DNA from 3 places in the Clostridium sp. HBUAS56017 genome. Region 1 is predicted to be linked to each of the others. Evidence: riboswitches for the same ligand, from Rfam matches in the RefSeq annotation. Region 1 holds a riboswitch; each other region holds the start of a gene.
The links. Region 1 has a riboswitch for cobalamin ahead of FAY47_RS08810 (prenyltransferase/squalene oxidase repeat-containing protein). Riboswitches for the same ligand answer to the same signal wherever they lie in the genome.
Positions count from the first base shown of each region.

Region 2: it holds a riboswitch for cobalamin, as region 1 does, so the genes downstream of both, FAY47_RS06160 (energy-coupling factor ABC transporter permease) here and FAY47_RS08810 (prenyltransferase/squalene oxidase repeat-containing protein) in region 1, are expected to answer to the same signal.
Region 3: it holds a riboswitch for cobalamin, as region 1 does, so the genes downstream of both, cbiD (cobalt-precorrin-5B (C(1))-methyltransferase CbiD) here and FAY47_RS08810 (prenyltransferase/squalene oxidase repeat-containing protein) in region 1, are expected to answer to the same signal.

Region 1 is NZ_SULK01000008.1:79,297-82,584, reverse strand. Features, by position in the region: gene FAY47_RS08820 (energy-coupling factor transporter transmembrane component T) at 1-34, opposite strand, end outside; gene FAY47_RS08815 (DUF4430 domain-containing protein) at 43-792, opposite strand; gene FAY47_RS08810 (prenyltransferase/squalene oxidase repeat-containing protein) at 889-2,136, opposite strand; cobalamin riboswitch at 2,158-2,337, opposite strand; gene FAY47_RS08805 (galactose ABC transporter substrate-binding protein) at 2,476-3,288, opposite strand, start outside.
Region 2 is NZ_SULK01000004.1:212,896-216,183, forward strand. Features, by position in the region: gene FAY47_RS06150 (alkaline phosphatase family protein) at 1-192, opposite strand, end outside; gene FAY47_RS06155 (histidinol-phosphate transaminase) at 193-1,248, opposite strand; cobalamin riboswitch at 1,382-1,576, shown strand; gene FAY47_RS06160 (energy-coupling factor ABC transporter permease) at 1,691-2,446, shown strand; gene FAY47_RS06165 (energy-coupling factor ABC transporter substrate-binding protein) at 2,446-2,754, shown strand; gene cbiQ (cobalt ECF transporter T component CbiQ) at 2,738-3,288, shown strand, end outside.
Region 3 is NZ_SULK01000015.1:16,814-20,101, forward strand. Features, by position in the region: gene cobI (precorrin-2 C(20)-methyltransferase) at 1-440, opposite strand, end outside; gene cbiD (cobalt-precorrin-5B (C(1))-methyltransferase CbiD) at 447-1,592, opposite strand; cobalamin riboswitch at 1,847-2,030, opposite strand; gene FAY47_RS13245 (MBL fold metallo-hydrolase) at 2,102-3,025, opposite strand; gene FAY47_RS13250 (cation diffusion facilitator family transporter) at 3,209-3,288, opposite strand, start outside.

The sequences.
Region 1 (3,288 bases):
ATCTTGAAAAACTATCCATTGATTTTCTATACATAAACTTCACTACCTCAAATCATTTCCATAATCACATGTATATATAAACGCTATAGTATCTCCATTATAAACTTTCTGCTCTGATGCTGATTTCCCCAGCACTTTTCCATTATATTTGTACATCCATCCACTTTTGCTACCACAGTCTTTTTCAAACAAATTATTTATTCCTTTAATGTAACTTCCGTTCAGAGATACAGGAATTCCTGTCTTAATCAAAACATCTAACACGCTTTCACCATCATTAATTTCTATTTTTCCTAAAAAAATATTACCATTGTCTCCAAGAGTACTTTCTTTTCCCGCAGTCAAACTCTCCATATTATTCAAAACATTTTTAGCATCAATAGAAAAGTTAACATATGACTTAGTTTGTTGCGCTTCCTGCTTTGTACCATTACTTGTGCCTGTATTATTATTCCCTTGATCCATAGGTTTATTGTTTGCTGACTCTACTGAACCAGTATTTTCTGATCCATTTGAATTTTTACTAGCAGGTGTTACCGCTTTCCCTGTTTCATTAGATTCACTCTTTTGAGCCTCTTCTTTATCATTACCACTTTCATTATTTACTACTTGATTTTGTGAATTTGAATCTACGTTTTTCTCATCTGTATTTCCACTTTCATCTTGCATCACTTCTACTTTATTACTCGCCACCTCTTCAGGTGTTTGTATTTTAAGACCTCTTATTCCTAGAATTATAGCAAATAATACACATATACAAATAGCTATTACTTTCCAATATCTTCTTATCATTATAATATCACCTCAAATATTACTCTAAACTATACTTATAACTATTCAAAATAAGATCAATTCTTAAGGATAATACCATTAAGAATTGATCTCTAATTATCTAACTTCTTTTAATGATTTCTTTCTAATTACTACCATTACGCCTGTCATAACAGCCATAATAATTAATAACACATTAAAGCTTCCATTGTCTCCAGTTTTAATCTCATTTACTTCACTAGATTTTGCAGTATCACCAGCAGTTACATTAGTAGCTACACTTCTATCTTGAACTTCAATTTGTTGAACTTTAGGCTCTTCTTTTTGAGGTTCCAGTTGCTTTGCTTGTACACTAACATCTATAAGATCATATAAAGAATTTTTCCCTTCTAGTAGTCTTTCATATGATACTAAAGCATATAATAATTGTGTAGATGCAATATTATCAGGAGTTTCATCTGTACTAGAGTTTTTAAATCCCCCACCTTGCACATAATAACTAGTCATAACATCTATTAAATCCATTGTTTTTACAAATCCACTTTGAACTAAAGTAGGATTTTTCTTTAGGTTATCTAAAGCTACAACTACCTGTGCCGCTGTACATGGGCTTTCGTAAGTTTGAGAACCATATACACTTACGTAGTCACCTTTTGCTGTTTGATTATTTTTTAATATATTTAAACATGTATCAACAGCAGTTTTTACTTCTGGTCTATCATAATATTTTGCCAAAGCTTGAACTACCATAGCTGTTGTATCTATATCTGCAGTAGCTGCTGTATTATCCCAACTAAATCCACCATCTCCAGTTCTAAGTGATAACATTTTTGTAATTATAGAACTTCTTGTGTTCTTTGAATTTGCTGGAGCTTCATAATTTTTAGAATCTAAAGCTATTAATGCATATGCAAGTTCACTAACCCCATTATTTCCAAGACCTTCTCTGTTCCATATTAAATCCACTAAATTTAATCCTACCACATTCTTAGGATCTTTTCCTATTGAATTTAATGCTAACACTAATTTTTCAGCATCAGTAATTGATGTCCAATCTGACTTAGCTACATCAGAAGTAAAAGGCACGGCTTTCTTTACTTCCTCCATAATCTTACCTTCTACACTCTTGTAGTATTTATCATAATAACTAGATGGTATACTTTTCTTGGAACGAGCTATTGCAACAACACTCCACTCATTTCCATATAAGGCATCCTTTTTAACTAAATAATCTACAGTTGTATTAATCATATTTTCCAAAGTATTATTATCTACAGCAGCTTGTACTGTTTCTTTTGTTGGTATAGCAATAACTAATGATAAAATAAATATAATTGCTAAAAATCTTGATATTATTTTTTTCATTTTCCTTCCTCCTCGAAGCAAATTTTATGATTGATTTATGGCAGGTCTCCTGGCTTAAAGCATCATACCTACTTTCTTACCTTCCCAAAAATTGTTTTTCAGTGGTTTATTAAGATTTCGTAGCTTAATACAGTAGCGAGGGCTGCTAGGGATTCCGACCCTATTCCCTTTTAGTATAAAACCATATACCTTAGTTTATATATCATATAAGTTCATTGTCAACTAAAATAATTACATTTGTAACTTTATTAAAAAATAAAATTAATTTTGGCCAGATTAATTTATTTTTCATCCCACATTAACACAATATTCACTACAAATACAAAGAATATCTTTAAGTTATTTATTTATAGGAGGATATTCTTTATACGGTATACGAATTGAAACTCCAGTGTCATCAAATCCATATGGTATCCCTTCTATAGCACTTCTACCATTGAATAAATTAACTCCACTCATATAAAGTACCTTTGCCATTTCATTTGCATCTTGCAAAACAGTTCCTGTCATATATCCTTTATTTATATATTCTCTTGCCTCTGGTATAGCATCCACACCTACGATTGGAATCATCTTCTTTGGATCTCCAGTGTTAAATCCATATTTCTGTAAAGCTTTTACAGCCCCTATAGCCATGGCATCATTATTTGAAATTATAAATTCAATTTTATTTCCGTAACTTAAATATAAAGTTTGCATAAAATATTTAGCAGTATCTTCACTCCAATTACAATATACTGCTTCTAATTCATTTGTTTCTATTCCTGCATTATTTATTGTTAAAATAGAATATCTAGACCTTTCTATTGTCTCTATATTATTAGGTTCTCCTTTTAACATAATATACCCAATTTTACCATCCCCATTTTTATCTATATCTCCTTTGTTACTTTTCCATAGCCTAGTTATTATATTACCTTGTAATATACCTGCTTGACTTGGGTCTGTTCCTACAAATATAGCCCTATTATAGGATCTTATTGAATCTTTTATAGGAGGTTCCCTATTATATAATATAACAGGAACATTTTTCTGTTTAATCATATCTATAACGGTTTTTGCTTCTGTTATATCTACCAAATTTACAAATAAAATATCAATGCCTCCTTGAAGAAAATTATTTATGCTAAGATTTTGTATCTCTTGACTGTT
Region 2 (3,288 bases), on a different contig from region 1:
TAAATATGCCCTTCCTTTAGGTATTTTTTTATATGGTATTCCTAACATGTTCATTATACAAGTTAAACTATTTACTTCCATTCCTTGTGGAGTATTATTTATACTGCCAGATAATTTAATTTTTTTTATATTTTCACACACATTGTAATCAGAACTCAGCGCTCCATCGATTACAACCATTATTACTGACACCTAAACCACTCCTATCTTTTTCAAACAATCAATTAAATAAATATTATCTTTCTCCCCTTTCACTGCAATTCTAAAAAAGCCATCCCCTAAATTTTTATAGTTCCTACATGACCTTATAAGAACTCCATGTTCCTCTAGTTTAACATTTAGCTCTTTATCATTTGCTTTAAAGAAAATAAAATTTGCTTTTGAATCAAAAACCTTAAATCCAAGCTTTTTTAACTCATCAATTAAGTATTCCCTATTAACTTCTATATTTTCCTTACTCTTTTTAACATATTCCACTTCATTTAAAGCAGCAACTCCACATTTACTAGCTACAGTAGAAACACTCCAAGGTTGTCCAATTGCATTTACTTTATCTAAAATCAATTCATTTGAACATATCATATATCCAAGCCTTATTCCAGCCATGGCATAAATTTTTGTAAAAGCTTTTAATATTATGAGATTTTTATACTTATCAATAAATTTTGAAATACTATATTCCTCTTCATCTTTTAAAAAATCTATAAAACATTCATCTACAACCAAAATCACATCCTTCTCTTCACATCTTTTAACTATTTCAATCATCTCTTTTGACTTAACCGGAATACCTGTGGGATTGTTTGGATTGCAAATAAACATCATGTTAAGATCTGCTGTAATATAATCTAAAATGTCCTTTTCTATATTAAATTCTTTATTTTCTTTTAGGTCATAATATTTAATCTCTCCATCTATATATCTTATGGATTCTTCATATTCTGAAAAAGTTGGTGCTATTAATAAGGTTTTCTTTGGCTTTAATGCAAGGACTACCTTAAAAATTATATCTGCTGCACCATTGCCACAAATAATATTATCTGCTAATGTAGATTCATGCTTAGCTATAGCTTGTCTTAGTTCTCTGCATAATGGATCAGGATAATTCATATAATTATCTAGATTGTTTACTATAGCTTCCTTTACTGAGTTTGGTAACCCAAAAGGATTTATATTAGCAGAAAAGTCTACAATTATCTTAATATTTCTTTCACTATATACATCTCCACCATGAACAAGTTTTTTCAAAATACTTACCTCCCAAATAACTTTTATTATAAATACTATTATGAACAAATATCACATTTAAGTAAATAAGGAACATGAAAATAAAAAACTTCCTAATATTGACGCTTGTCTGTATTAATGCTAGAATTTATAAGACAATTTAATATCAATAGGTGCTCATCTATAATATTTTGTAGATAGAGATAATAGGGAAATGGGTGAAAGTCCCATACGGTCCCGCCGCTGTAATGGAATAGTAGTAATCAAATATATCACTGTGAATAATGGGAAGATAGATTACTATTTTGACCCCTAAGTCAGAAGACCTGCCTATTGATACGAGACTATATAAAGTTACGGAGTATAACTTTGTATAATAGAATAGAGCTTCATCTCTATTTTGTTACGCCTTTTTATACTCTCAAAGGGCGATTTTTTTTGTTTAAAAAAGGGGGAGAATTAGATGAATAAAAAAGAAAAGAGCTTTTTATTACTATCTGTAATTATATCTATAACTTTTGGAATTGGTAAAAATACAAATGCTATGCATATAATGGAGGGGTATTTGCCACCTGCATATTGTATACTTTGGAGCGCATTATGCATTCCGTTCTTATTTCTAGGTTTGATTTCAATTAAAAGAACTATTAATGAACATAGAAAAACACTTCTAATTCTAGCTATGGTTGGCGCTTACTGTTTTACACTTTCTGCACTTAAAATACCTTCTGTGTCAGGTAGTAGCTCACATCCTACTGGTACTGGTCTTGGAGCTATATTATTTGGCCCTGCTGTAATGAGTGTTGTAGGCATAATAGTTTTATTATTTCAAGCAATATTACTTGCACATGGGGGATTGACAACTTTAGGCGCAAATACCTTTTCCATGGCAATTGCTGGTCCTATATTATCTTATATAATTTATAAAGTATCACTTAAAGCAAAAATTCCTAAGATGATTGCTATATTTTTAGCTGCATCTTTAGGAGACTTATTTACTTATTGTATTACCTCTATTCAGCTAGCACTTGCTTATCCATCGGAAGTTGGTGGATTTATGGCATCTTTAATTAATTTTATGAGTATATTTGCTATTACCCAAATTCCATTAGCTATCATTGAAGGAATCTTAACTGTTATTGTTATTATGGGACTTGAAAGTTATGCAAAATCTGAACTTAAGGAGCTTGGATATTTTAATAATGGAGGCATAAATTAATGGGCAAAAAAAAGACTGTTATAATATTACTCTTAATTTGTATTCTTATTGCTTCAGTACCATTAATATTAGTTAAAAATTCTGATTTTGCTGGTTCAGATTCCTTAGCTGAGGAATCTATATCTCAAATTAATCCTTCTTATAAAGCTTGGGCATCACCTATTTTAGAACCACCTGGTTCTGAAACCGAATCATTATTATTCAGTCTTCAAGCTGCTATTGGAGCCGGTATATTAGGTTATGGATTAGGTACTTTAAGAACTCGCGCAAAACTTACAAAGGAAAATAGAAATGATAACAATAGATAAATTAGCATATAATTCAAACTTACGCCATAAAGATCCAAGTCTAAAATCTTTTTTTGCTATAAGTATTCTTTTGATTTGTGTCATAGCTCGTTCAAATATTATATCTTTAGTTACATTAGTTTTAATGGGAGCTATTACTTTGCTTTATAATAATATTTCCTTAACTTATTATTTAAAACTTTTAACTGTTCCCTTTTTATTTTTATTACTAAGTTCAGTTGCAATAATATTTAATATTACTACTTATCCATTAGATTTATTTTCATTAGAATTTGGAAGTCATTATCTAGCTATAAGTAGTAATTCTCTATTTTTTACTATAAATTTAATCCTTACAGCTATTAGTTCTATATCTTGCTTATATCTTTTAACATTAACTACGCCCTTTACAGATCTACTTAGTGTTTTTAAAAAAATTCATTGCCCTTTTATCATAATAGAGCTAATGCTATTGATTTATAGATATATTTTTGTTCTGCTAGATATTGCATTAACTATTCAAACCTCGCAAAAATCTAGATTAGGTAATAAAAA
Region 3 (3,288 bases), on a different contig from region 1:
AAATTTTCTACTAACCCCTCATTTATCCTAGCTGCTGCTGCACAAAAAGAAGGAATTCCGCTTATTATCTCTGTATCATAGCCTTCTCCTAAAACAAGTCTATGAATATATAGATATGTAGAGTAAATTGTTGGGTCTCCCAATGTTATAAATGAGATTTTCTTTCCCTGATTAAGCTTTTCTATAATAGCTTTAGCCCCTTCTTCATGGCTCTTTTTTAATATATCCTTATCCTTTGTCATAGGCATTGATATGCAAAGCATTTCTTTTTCTTCCAAACTCGGTACAGATTGAACTGCTATTTTATATGCCACACATTTCTCTTTATTGCTATTTGGAATAGCAATAATATCGCTACTTTCTAATATTCTTACAGCCTTTAATGTAAGTAGTTCTGGATCTCCTGGTCCTACTCCAACTCCATATAATTTTCCTGTCATCACTTTTTACTCTCCCCCATTTAGTTTTTCTAATATATTTTCTACGTCCCTTGTTTCTCCAAGAAGACCATGTTCATTAGAAAACATTATAGCTCCTATTAGCAGCCTTTTATCTGCTCTTTTATTCAGATAGAAATCCATCTTTTCCATTACAAGATTCATAGTCTCATTCTTAATTTTCCCCTCTTCAAGGATATCCAATGCTTCATCCGTAGTTATACATTCCATAACATTTTTTAAGAGGTTACTTTCTCCCCCTGCTAAAAGAGCATTTGCAGTAATTATCTCCATTCTGGCATCTGCATTTTTAGAATGGGTATTCATAATTCCTCCAGCCAGCTTAATGAGCTTGCCAATATGTCCAATAAGCAAAATTCCTTTAAGATTAAACTCATTAGCTATATCTATGGTATCTCCAATAAAATTACTACATTTAACAGATTTGCTTATATTAATTTTCATATTATCATGCAAAAAATTTTCACCATAATTACCTGGAGTAACTACTAAATATTCTGTCCCATTAGCTGCTAACTGCTTGATTTCTACCCTAATAGTATCAATTAAAGCGGCTTCACTCATTGGCTCAACTATGCCTGTTGTTCCTAAAATAGAAATTCCTCCAACAATGCCAAGCCTAGGATTAAAAGTTTTTTCAGCTAATTTTTCACCTTCTGGAATAGAAATCTCCACATCTATACCACCTTGATAATCATTTTCCTCACAAATCTCCTTAACTGCATTATGAATCATGCTATATGGAACCTTATTAATAGCTGCACTACCAACTGGGCATTCTAGACCTTTTCTTGTTACTCTTCCTACTCCAATGCCTCCATCTATAACTATTTTTTCACAAGTACCTTTTGACACTTTAGCATAAACTAACATTCCATGAGTAACATCAGGATCATCTCCACTATCTTTTTTAATAGCACATTTTACATAATCTTTGCATTTTTCTATCTCTAATACTTGTAATTTTAATAGCATTCCTTTAGGCGTCATAAGTTCAATATTGTTTATTAAATTATTTCTTAAAAGCATTATAGTAGCTGCTTTAGCTGCTGCTGCTGCACAAGATCCTGTTGTGTATCCATATTTCAATCTTTTATTATTTTTATATATGTACTTTTCATCTTCTCTTATCATATCTCTATACACTACCTATACTCAAAATTAATTTATGAAATAAGTGGCTCAACCAACCACCTTTTCAAATTTTATATAATTTCCTAAGGAATAAAAAAACACCATTGCCCTTTAATAATAGACTAAGTCTAATATTAATTAGGTCAATGGCATTATATGTATGAGAGCTATATTCTCTAAAATTTCATCACAAAAAAGTGGTATATCCACATCTCTTTGTATAAATTTAAACATATAACTCCGGTAACCGCAGGGTTATTGAATAAAATACAAGCAGGTATTCTGGCTTATAGATCATCATATGAACTTACCTTCCCAAGAAACTTTTCAAAGTGGTCTAAAAATTAGCTCATACTCCTTATTTACAGCAACGGACTTGCGTGGGACTTACACCCAACTTCCCTATTAATCTACTGAACTTGTATTCCATACTAATTAGTATAGTTTATACTAAATTTATTCTTTTTCTTTGATTATAGTATTGATTTTATACTACGTCAATGTGAATATTACTTCTTTGTATTGCTACTCTTAGTATCTTCTTTAACTTTTTTATCTGGAGAAACATATATTTTATTACCATCAGAATATATTGTTATAGTTCCATTTAAGTCAGTTCTCAATACTTTTTTTGATTTTAACTTTTTTAAAGTTGCTTTTGTAGGATGTCCATATTTATTATCTTTACCTACACTTATAACTGCATAAGTTGGATTTACATTTTTCAAAAAGTTATTACTTGTGGAACTATTGCTTCCATGATGGCCAACCTTTAACACATCAGCACTTATATCAAGGCCATTTTTCATAATTTCATTTTCACTAAGTTCCTCAGCATCTCCCATAAATAGAAATGAATTTTTCCCATATGTTAACTTAGTTACAATAGAATAATTATTTACATCTTCATAGTCACCACCATTTGGTGCTAGAAATGTTAGCTTTGCATTTTCTATAGTAACCTCTTCTCCAACACTAGGTGCTTTCATCTGAATATTTTTCTTTTTAAGTGCATCTATCATATTTTCAAAAGACTTTGTATTAGCTGTTACTTTAGGAGCATAAAAAGCACCTATATTAATCTTATTTATAATGGTTGTCATACCTCCAATATGATCATCATGAGGATGAGTAGCTATTACATAATCTAGATTTGTAACTCCTATCGATTTTAAATAGCTATACGCATCATCATCCTTATCTCCTGCATCTATTAATATGTTCTTCCCATCTACCTGAATAAGTTCTGAATCACCTTGTCCAACATCAATATAACTTATTTTCAGATTATCCTTTGAATTTTCTTTTGTTTCTACCGATCCTGCTATATCATCTAAACCTTCATCTACCTTATAACTTTTTCCACATGAAACTGCTGATAGTGAAAATCCTAAAATCAATAGTAGAGCTAGAATTTTTTTTATTTTCTTCATATTCTCCCACCTTTCATAAATTACTATATATACTAATTTAAGTTTATTAAAAACACTTGTCAATGCTCCACTATAAAAACTTGGCAAATACTCTTTTTCCCATTAATGAGCCTCCATGCTTGGCACACCTAAAAAATCGCAATCCATATTAGCCTGCGATTTTCTAATAACTTCATAACAATATTAATTATGCTTGCAATGTTCTTTATTTAAGTACTGACAATCACCACAATGATTTGTACATGATTCTAAATGTATCATAA